DNA from 3 places in the Psychrobacillus sp. FSL K6-1415 genome. Region 3 is predicted to be linked to each of the others. Evidence: riboswitches for the same ligand, from Rfam matches in the RefSeq annotation. Region 3 holds a riboswitch; each other region holds the start of a gene.
What was found. Region 3 has a riboswitch for thiamine pyrophosphate ahead of thiT (energy-coupled thiamine transporter ThiT). Riboswitches for the same ligand answer to the same signal wherever they lie in the genome.
Positions count from the first base shown of each region.

Region 1: it holds a riboswitch for thiamine pyrophosphate, as region 3 does, so the genes downstream of both, MKY60_RS01425 (Ykof family thiamine-binding protein) here and thiT (energy-coupled thiamine transporter ThiT) in region 3, are expected to answer to the same signal.
Region 2: it holds a riboswitch for thiamine pyrophosphate, as region 3 does, so the genes downstream of both, tenA (thiaminase II) here and thiT (energy-coupled thiamine transporter ThiT) in region 3, are expected to answer to the same signal.

Region 1 covers NZ_JBBOOQ010000001.1:282,589-285,789, reverse strand. Annotated here, with positions in the region: gene MKY60_RS01435 (ABC transporter substrate-binding protein) at 1-12, opposite strand, end outside; gene MKY60_RS01430 (2-hydroxyacid dehydrogenase) at 462-1,421, opposite strand; TPP riboswitch at 1,731-1,838, shown strand; gene MKY60_RS01425 (Ykof family thiamine-binding protein) at 1,918-2,499, shown strand; gene MKY60_RS01420 (ECF transporter S component) at 2,501-3,082, shown strand; gene MKY60_RS01415 (ABC transporter ATP-binding protein) at 3,075-3,201, shown strand, end outside.
Region 2 covers NZ_JBBOOQ010000001.1:4,193,491-4,196,691, reverse strand. Annotated here, with positions in the region: gene MKY60_RS20720 (isocitrate lyase/PEP mutase family protein) at 437-1,207, shown strand; gene MKY60_RS20715 (DUF1540 domain-containing protein) at 1,368-1,589, shown strand; TPP riboswitch at 1,816-1,918, shown strand; gene tenA (thiaminase II) at 2,006-2,689, shown strand; gene thiM (hydroxyethylthiazole kinase) at 2,692-3,201, shown strand, end outside.
Region 3 covers NZ_JBBOOQ010000001.1:3,300,227-3,303,427, forward strand. Annotated here, with positions in the region: gene map (type I methionyl aminopeptidase) at 1-637, opposite strand, end outside; gene thiT (energy-coupled thiamine transporter ThiT) at 685-1,266, opposite strand; TPP riboswitch at 1,331-1,422, opposite strand; gene MKY60_RS16010 (M20 family metallopeptidase) at 1,529-2,593, shown strand; gene MKY60_RS16015 (DUF4870 domain-containing protein) at 2,636-2,977, shown strand.

The sequences.
Region 1 (3,201 bases), 3.0 Mb from region 3:
AATTTTCCTCATTATTTTTCCCCTTTTCTCTATTTATTAAAATAGACACATAGTCCTACCCTCCAATACATACCCTTTTTTCTCAAGTTTAATCATTTGAATTTTGAATATTATTATAGAACTATGCTCCCAAATTTCCAAAATTCTGGTACGTCTATTTTATGAGTTCCCATGTTACTAGAGTTTATGAAGTGAAGCAAATAAGATATGGTTAAAAACGGTATATTATTCAATAATTTCGAATAATAAGAATCGGATTTACAGACTATTAGTTATAGAGTTATGGTATTTATTGTGTAATTTAAGATATTTTTTGTAGGTATTATGAATCAATCTGGGGTTTATTGAATTTTCTACTTTTAGGAAGGGATATTAAATGTAATTTCTATAAATGAGAGATAATTGGTTTGATAAATTAATAAAAAAAGTGGTCACTAAATTATAGGACCACCGCTTAAGTATTATACAATTCTATTCTGAGGCTCTCTGTTTTCTAACACTGCTTCTATATCTTTTGCGTTCAATTCCATCATTGCTTGACGAGTTCGAATACTAGCACTGCCAATATGAGGCAATACAGTTACGTTAGGTAATGTCAACAAAGGATGATCTAACGGCACAGGTTCTTGTTCAAATACATCAAGCCCAGCAGCCCATATTTTTTTAGAAGTTAATGCGTTAAATAGAGCTTGTTCATCTACAATGCCACCTCGTGCGACATTAATAATTGTTGCAGTATTCTTCATCAGATTGAGTTCACGTTCACTTATAAGTCCTTTTGTTTCTGGAGTTAGTGGAGTTAGCAATATAACAAAATCAGATTGCTTTAGTAAGTCGTCTAATTCAGCATAAGTAAAACCATACGTTTCTTCCGCTTCTAGTTTTCTAGAACGATTATGATATAACACATTCATGTCAAAGCCTTTTGCACGCCTTGCAACTGCTTCTCCTATGCGACCCATCCCAACAATACCAAGCGTTGCACCGAAAATATCCATGCCTGTATATTGCATTGGCGACCAGGACGTCCAATTACCTGAACGAATTTCTTGTTCTACTTCTGTTATTCTTCGAGCCGTCGCTAACAATAAAGCAAATGTTAAGTCTGCTGTTGTCTCTGTTAATACACCCGGCGTATTAGTTACGATAATACCGTGTTCTTTTGCAGCTTCCACATCTATATTGTTATAGCCAACAGCAAAATTACTGATTACTTTTAAATTTGACAGACTTTCAATTAGTGCACGATCGATATTATCAGATAGCATCGTCCATAAAGCATGTGCACCTTTAGCATTTATTTTTATTTCTTCATATGTCATCGCAATACTTTCGCTATGCCACATATGTACATCAAATTTCGCCCTTAAAGGCTCGACGATTTCTTCAGGTAGTTTACGTGTAATGTATATATTGTCCATAACTTCTTCCCCCTTTGTTGTATTAACCAAATCATGGACGAAAGTACGAAATTTTGCAAACATATTTACATCTTTTAATAGCTACGTTATACTTTGGGCACATAAGAAAAGTGCGAGCACCTATGTTAGCTTCAACAATGTTCTTTTGCGATAAGCTTTGCGCAGAAGCAGGCTCTGGATAGAAATTCACGTAAAGACGTCCTTATGGCTTGGTGAAATTCTGAAGTGTCTCAAGCGATTTAGGTGCTGAACTAGATAGATATGCGTAACAGCACATATTTTCTAGTCTTTTAAAAAACTACATACCGTTTTCTGCACTAGGGGTGCCCACTTTGGCTGTGATGAGAGCTTTTTAGCTCCGATCCCTTATTACTCGATCAGGATAATACCTGCGTGAGGAAGTGCGGTGACTTTCCTAATATTTTTGTATTGGATTAGTGACTGCATCTTCACGGATGTGGCCTTTTTTTATGAAAAAATTTAGGAGGTTTTACAAATGGAATGTGGATTAAGCCCAATCATCGGATTTCGTTTTTCGTTACATCCGATGAACAATGATTTTATTAAGGTAATTAAAGAAGCTTTGAAGGAGACGGATACGTCGAATGTGTGGATGCATACGGATGATGTGTCGACAGTCATTCGCGGGAAACAAGTGCACGTGTTTAATGTAGCAAAAGCTCTAACTTTACATGCAGCTAAAACAGGTGTACATGTTGCTTTATCTGGCACTTTCTCTGCTGGTTGCCCAGGTGACTCTTCTGGAGATGCCTATCTAGATAAGGGTGATATAATCGCCAACACAGATATTACAAAACAATATGTTTCCTCTCAATTTGCGCTATATCCGATGAATAATCCCAATTACATGGACGTTATTTATCGTGAAGTAGATCGTGCTAAAGAACAAGGTGTATTCAATGAATCGATGCACTATGCAAGTGGTATTCATGGTGATATACACGATGTGTTTGCATTTTATGAAGAAGCATTCACGAATGCACGCTCAGAAAAACATAAGCATTTGGTCATGACAGTTTCTATGAGTCTTAATAGCCCTTCTCACGGAGGTCGCTGATATGCTGAAATCATGGAAGTTAAAAGAGATTGTACTAATGTCCTTGTTCGCGGTTGTCTTTGGTATTGTTTATCTATTGTTCTTGCATGTCGGCAATATTTGGGCTGGGTTCATCGGTCCAATTGCGTATGAATGGATTTTCGGAATTTGGTTTATAGTATCAATTATTTGTATGTATATTATCCGCAAACCTGGTGCAGCAGTCGTTTCCGAGACGATTGCTGCTGCGATTGAAGTATTATTAGGTAATGCTGTAGGACCCCGCTTAATACTTTCAGGAGTTATCCAAGGCCTAGGTGCTGAAGCAGTTTTCGCTGCTACACGATATAAACGCTTTGATTTATGGGTTCTAATGCTTGCTGGTGTTGGATCGTCAATCTTTAGTTTTGCTTATGGATACTTTCTAGGTGGATTTACAGTGTTCAGCACGGGTTATGTTGCATTAATGCTTGGAATTCGTATAGTAAGTGGTGCTTTGCTTGCCGGTGTCGGTGGAAAAGCAGTAGCAGATGGTCTACTAGCAACTGGTTCTCTTCGTGGATATGCCATTTCTCGATCGAAAAAAGGTGAAGTTCGTGCATGAAGTTATCGAATTTGAAAAAGTAAGTTTTCGTTATCCTGACGAGGAAAAATGGATACTGGAGGGTCTTTCGTTTACTGTTTTGCGAGGGGAACGTATAGTCATCACTGGTCCAAGTGGAT
Region 2 (3,201 bases), 890 kb from region 3:
TCAATGCTTATTTAGGAATTTTAGTAACATTTTTAACTAATGACAATGTTTCTATAATGAAGAGATTTAACAGGCTAAATTAAAAATAGAGAATTAAAGAATTGAGTAATAATGAATAGTATTAGAAATACAACATAGACCCTTTAATCTGTCCATAGATAGATTAAAGGGTCTTTTTTTATTTATATAGAAATTGTATGCCTTTTACTCATTTTCTTTCTATCTTAGAACATGGTCGAAGGTCCACAGAATTTAGTTATAGTCAGTAGTTCAGAAAGGTCCATGATTTTACGAACTTAGTCATTTCCCTAACAAAACGCTTTCTTGTAAAAGCTTCTCTTTTTTGATCGCTAGGACCATAAGGGCAAGAATGAGGTCGAAGTGGTTGTAAATAACTTGTTAATATAAGGTACAACAATAGTTAGGAGGAGCAAATGTGACTAAAATACAAGAATTTAATGACCTTCATACATCCGAAGAATTACTATTCTTAGGAAATGCTTGGGACTTATTATCGGCCTTAACACTCGAGAAAGTAGGGTTCAAAGCTATAGGAACGACGAGTTGGGGGATTGCTAATTCCCTTGGTTATATTGATGGTGAATTAATTGATTTTGATAGACATTTATCAATCATAAAAACTATTGCTGAGAATGTGAATATACCCGTTTCCGCGGATATTGAGGCAGGCTATAGTGAAAACGTGGAGATTGTTATTAATAACGTTTTGAAAACCGCAGATATTGGAGTTGTAGGTATCAATATTGAGGATTCACTAAAAAAGCAGAAAGGGTTAAGAGGAATATCTAAACACTGCAACCTATTAGAAAAAATAAGAATCGCTTTAGATACAAATGGTTTTAAAAACTTTTATATCAATGCTAGAACTGACACTTATTTTCAGAGGGAAAATCCTCTGTTGGAAACAATTGATCGAGCAAAATCCTATGTAGAAAGTGGAGCTAGTGGAATTTTTGTTCCCGGAATGAAATTAGAAGAAGATATAAGAGAAGTTGCATTGAAAATAAAAGCTCCACTTAATGTATTATCTTTACCGGGACTAACGAATTGTAACAAGCTTAAAGAGTTAGGAGTTAAACGATTTAGCTTTGGAAATGCATTATCCGATAAATATATTACTTTTTTAGAAAAGAATACAGAACAATTAATAGAATGTAAAGATACTGCGCATTTATATATTGACTAAACTGCGTAATGGGGTAAAAGTTGATAAAAGTTAAGAGTGAGGAACCAAAATTTGCAGAAAGAAAACATCTTATATAAATTAATAACGTTGAATTGGACAAGATAATCTATGAGGAGTTCATTTTTATACTTCTCAATAAATCTCAATGAGGAGGACAGTTATGCCAAATGTAGAAGTGAAATGTACTGTATCAAATTGTATTTTCCATGCAAAAGGAAATGTTTGTGGAGCAGAAAAAATCGAAATAGATATGGATTACCATGCAAAACACAATAATACAGAGTTTGCTTCTGAATTTGATTACCGCACTATTTCTGAGGAAGCAGGTCATTCTGCAGATACGTGCTGTAAAACATTCAAACCTGAAGAAGGCCGAAAGTAGTGTTATATAATTTAATAATACTAAAATGGGTGCGAACCAATTAGGTTAGAGATAGGCAATGCTGGTCTACACATTGAGGGTGAGGGACTAAAGAGAAATTTCTTTAGCCCCTTTTTAGATTATCGGAAAAGGTGTACTCTACAAATTTGGTAAACTCGTAAAAATTTTCTGGAATTTTTGAATAATTTTTTCTTTTATGCTATAGTGATTTTGACAAAAGAATATCGCTATCCACTAGGGGAGCCGTTTAACGGCTGAGACAAGCAGAGCTTGGACCCTTTGAACCTGATCTGGATCATACCAGCGGAGGGAAGTGGGCGAACGTATGCTTATTTTTATTTTCTTCTGCTTACTAATCGCCGCTTTCCTTTTCCGGAAAGCGGTGTTTTTATTTGCCAAAAAGGAGATGGAGAAAAATGACATTTTGCAAAGAAGTAAGGAATGAGTGCAATGATTTATGGGAAGCGAGTTTCCACCATCCGTTTGTGAAAGGGATAGAGAAAGGAACATTGCCACTTGATGTGTTCAAGTATTACGTCATGCAAGACGCCTATTATTTAACACATTTTGCAAAAGTTCAGGCAATCGGGGCGGTAAAAGCTACGGATTTGGAGACAACGAAAAGATTTGCATACCATTCCGAACAAACCTGCGCCGCAGAAATGGCTTTGCATGAATCGTTTATGGAATTGCTTAATGTAAAGGAAACGGACTGGGCTACGTTTGAGCCGTCTCCAACTGCATATTCATATGTTTCTCATATGTACCGATCAGCAGAAGGAGATCTTGCAGATGTGTTAGCTACAATTCTCCCATGCTACTGGCTTTATTATGAAATAGGTGAACGATTGAAAGAAGCAACTCCAAAACATCCCATTTATCAAAAATGGATTGCAACATATGGATCTGAATGGTTCAAGGAGCTTGTTAATGAACAGATTACCCGAATGGATCACCTCGCAGTGAATTTACCTGAAAAACGGCGACAGGAATTGAAAGATCGATTTCGCAGGAGCAGCTATTATGAATGGAATTTCTGGGAACAAGCATGGACGATGGAAACTTGGTCAGTAAATGTCTCGAGTAAGGCGGAGGTGTAACTATGCTTGCATCATTACGTACAAAACGGCCTATAGTCCATTGTATTACTAATCACGTCGTTTCAAATTTCCAAGCAAACGGGCTATTAGCACTCGGAGCTTCTCCAATTATGGGAGAAGCATACGAAGAGGTAGAGGAACTTGCCATGTTAGCTGATGCCTTGTCGCTTAATATAGGGACTTTAAATAAACTTACTTTAAGCAGTATGCTCTTAGCAGGGAAAACTGCAAACAGTAAGGGCATTCCAATCGTTTTGGATCCTGTGGGAGCAGGTGCAACCGCCTTCCGATTATCGGCTATCCGTCAGTTGATAGAAGATGTTAACATTACCGTCCTTCGTTGCAATGCCGGGGAACTGGCAGCAATTGCCGGTGTTGAATGGCAGGCAAAAGGCGTTGATGCTGGAGAGGGAAATGTAGATGTCGTCGAACTTGCAAAGCAGATGGCACGGAAATATAAGTTGATCGTTGCGGTAACTGGTGAAATTGATGTTGTAACTGACGGTGAAGAC
Region 3 (3,201 bases):
CTACAATATGCTCTGCCTTTGCAGAAATAAACGGCTCTACTGCTAAAACCATTCCTTCTTTTAATATCGTAGGATCCCATGCATCATAATAATTCAAGACATGTTGTGGAGCTTCATGTAACGATTTTCCAATACCATGCCCAGTTAGGTTCATAATAACATGCAAGCCATTATCTTTAGCTTCTCTAGCAACCGCTTTTCCGATTTGGTTTAAACGAGAGCCTGCTTTCACCTTCAACATAGCCCGTTCAAATGCACTCTCTGCCACTGCACATAATTTTTCTTTTTCTTCATATCCCTCACCAACAACAAAAGAAATACCTGTATCTGCAAAATATCCATCACAAGATCCAGACACATCAATATTCACAATATCGCCTTCTTGAATTACGCGAGAACCCGGGATACCATGAGCAACTTCTTCGTTGACGGAGATACAAGTATATCCTGGAAAATCATATTCACCCATTGGTCCAGAAATCGCACCATGCTCTGTAAATAACTTTCCGCCAATCTCATCCAGTTCTTTCGTTGTAATACCAGGTTTAGTTGCAGCCCTCATCACATCTCTTACTTCTGCAACAATACGCCCTATTTTTTTTAATGCCACTAACTCTTCGTCAGTTTGTACAATCATCTTAACAAGATCCCTTCTTCACTAAATGTACTCTAATCATATCATATTTAGTGAGAATTCGGCAGTGCAAGGCGCGGAGCTTTAACAAATAAAATGGAACAAATGAAAGCAGCAATTAAAAATACAGGAATCATATAAGTAGAATTATAGATTAATGAATACAAAATGACGTTTTGATCGCCAGCAAATTCACCAAAGAATAGAATACCTGAAGTCACATGTGCTAAATAACGAAGAAAAGCAGCTATTAATGCTCCTAAGACAACCGCTGTAATCATTTTCACTTTATCTTTTTGTTCAAATGCCTGTAAAAATGCAGGTCTTAAAAACCCAGCGAACCCTGCAACCATAAAGGCGATGAAATAATCAATTGCAACCTGTGCAATAACTATTTCAAATGATAATGGCGCTGCATAAAATCGCCCTGTTACCACTTGTAGCACACCTATTAAAAATCCAGTAGCAAGACCTGCAACTATACCACGACGAAAGGCCATTAAAATAACAGGTACAAGAACGAATGTTACGGAGCCGCCCTGTGGCATTCCAAAGCCAATCATATCTAAAACATATCCTAACGCCGCAAAAATAGCGATTTCCATTAATATTAATACACGTTGATTTTTCATGACAATCCCCTTTTTTTGACCACAAAAAAACGACCCCCGGGATAGACCCAGACATCGCGCGATTGTCAGTTTCCATCCACATCCCTACGCAAGCACTAACTTACAGGTTCAAAGGGTACTATCTCAGCCACTATTGTGGCGCCCCTTGTGGTTTGAATTATTTAGTTCGAATTCATTGTATCTGAATAAAATGCCTAATGCAACCTTATTTGTTTCATTTGTTATACTAATGAAATAAATATATGAAAAAGGGGATGTTCACATGCTTACATTACTAAAAGATCTGGTACGTATCAAAAGTGACACAATCGAAAGTGCAAATAATGCTTTATTATTCTGTGAAAGTTGGCTAGAAGAACGTGGGATTCATACAACTGTCTTACAGCATGAGGGAAAGTTGATGCTAGTAGCAGAAATAGGAATTGGTGATGAATGTATGATTTGGAATGGGCATGTAGATGTTGTTCCAGGTAACCCAGAGCAATTCGAGCCATTTATAGAAGGTGATCTTTTATATGGTCGAGGAACTGCTGATATGAAAGCAGGAGTTGCTGCGATGATGCAAGCTTTTTACGAGCTTTCTAAAGAATCTAAAAGTCTTACTAAAAAAATTCAGCTTCATATTGTAACGGATGAGGAAACCGACGGTAAAACTACCAAGTTTTTAGTTGATCAAGGATATACTGGTGACTTTGTTATATGCGGCGAGCCTACCCACCTCCAAATTGGTTTACAGGCAAAAGGAATTATTCAGTTTGATGTAATACTGAAAGGTAAACCTAGTCATGGTAGCCGTCCATGGGAAGGAAAAAATGCAATTGAGCAAGCTTTTCTGTTTGACCAACAGCTACGCACTCTCTCTTTTTTAACTGCAAGCAATGAGTTCTATGATTATCCTTCCTTAAACTTGGCGAAAATACAAGCAGGTGATCGCTATAACGTTGTTCCCGATGAATGTATAATAAGCTATGATCTTCGCTTTGTTCCTGGCCAGAATATGCAGAGTATTACTTCAGAGATTAAAAAGTTGGCAGAGAAATTCCCTAAAAGTGAATTTAAGATTCAAGCGACTGCACCTGCAGTAACAACGGAAGCCATTAATCCTTTTATCGAACGTATTGCACATGTTACTTCACAGTTCATCGGAAAACCTGCTGTATTATTTGGGCAGCATGGAGCTGCCGATGCTCGCTTCTACGCGGAAGCTGGAGCAGGTGCAATTGAGTTTGGACCAAGTGGAGGGGATTGGCATGGTGTAAAAGAATATGTATCTATTTCCTCTCTGGAAAATTACAAGAATATTTTAGTTTCCTTATTTAAGAAATGAAACATATAGCTGAGTATTTTGTTAAAAATTGAGGAAAGGAGGTTGAATAGACTGGATAACCCTAAAATTTTATCAGCACTTTCTTATTTTAGTGTATTGTTTGCTCCTTTTTTATTGCCTATTATCGTTTATTTTATATCACAAGATTCTAATGTAAAATATCATGCGAAAAAATCATTAATTTCCCACATTATACCTGTAATATTGTTAATAATTTTATTCATTAGTGTTTTTACAAGCTTCACCCCCATTGCATCGGGATTTAATGAACAGCCTTCCCTATGGATGGCTGCCGGACCTTTAATACTTATCGCGATTTACATGCTCGTATATGTAATAGTAATGATTTGGAATATAGTCCAGGGCATTAAAGTTTTACGATAAAGAGAGAGTTTATGTATTGGAGTTTGAGGGTACATAACTATTAATATCGAAAGCCAAGGAGCGATACCGATGAAAGTAAAAAACCTAGTCAAAACAGCAATTAAATTGGCACCAATTGTTTATCCTATTATACGTAAAGTCATAAAATCTAAAAAAAATGTACGTTAAAAAGCTGTCCTCTTTTGATTTGGAGGACAGCTTTTTTAGGTTTGCACAACATTCAT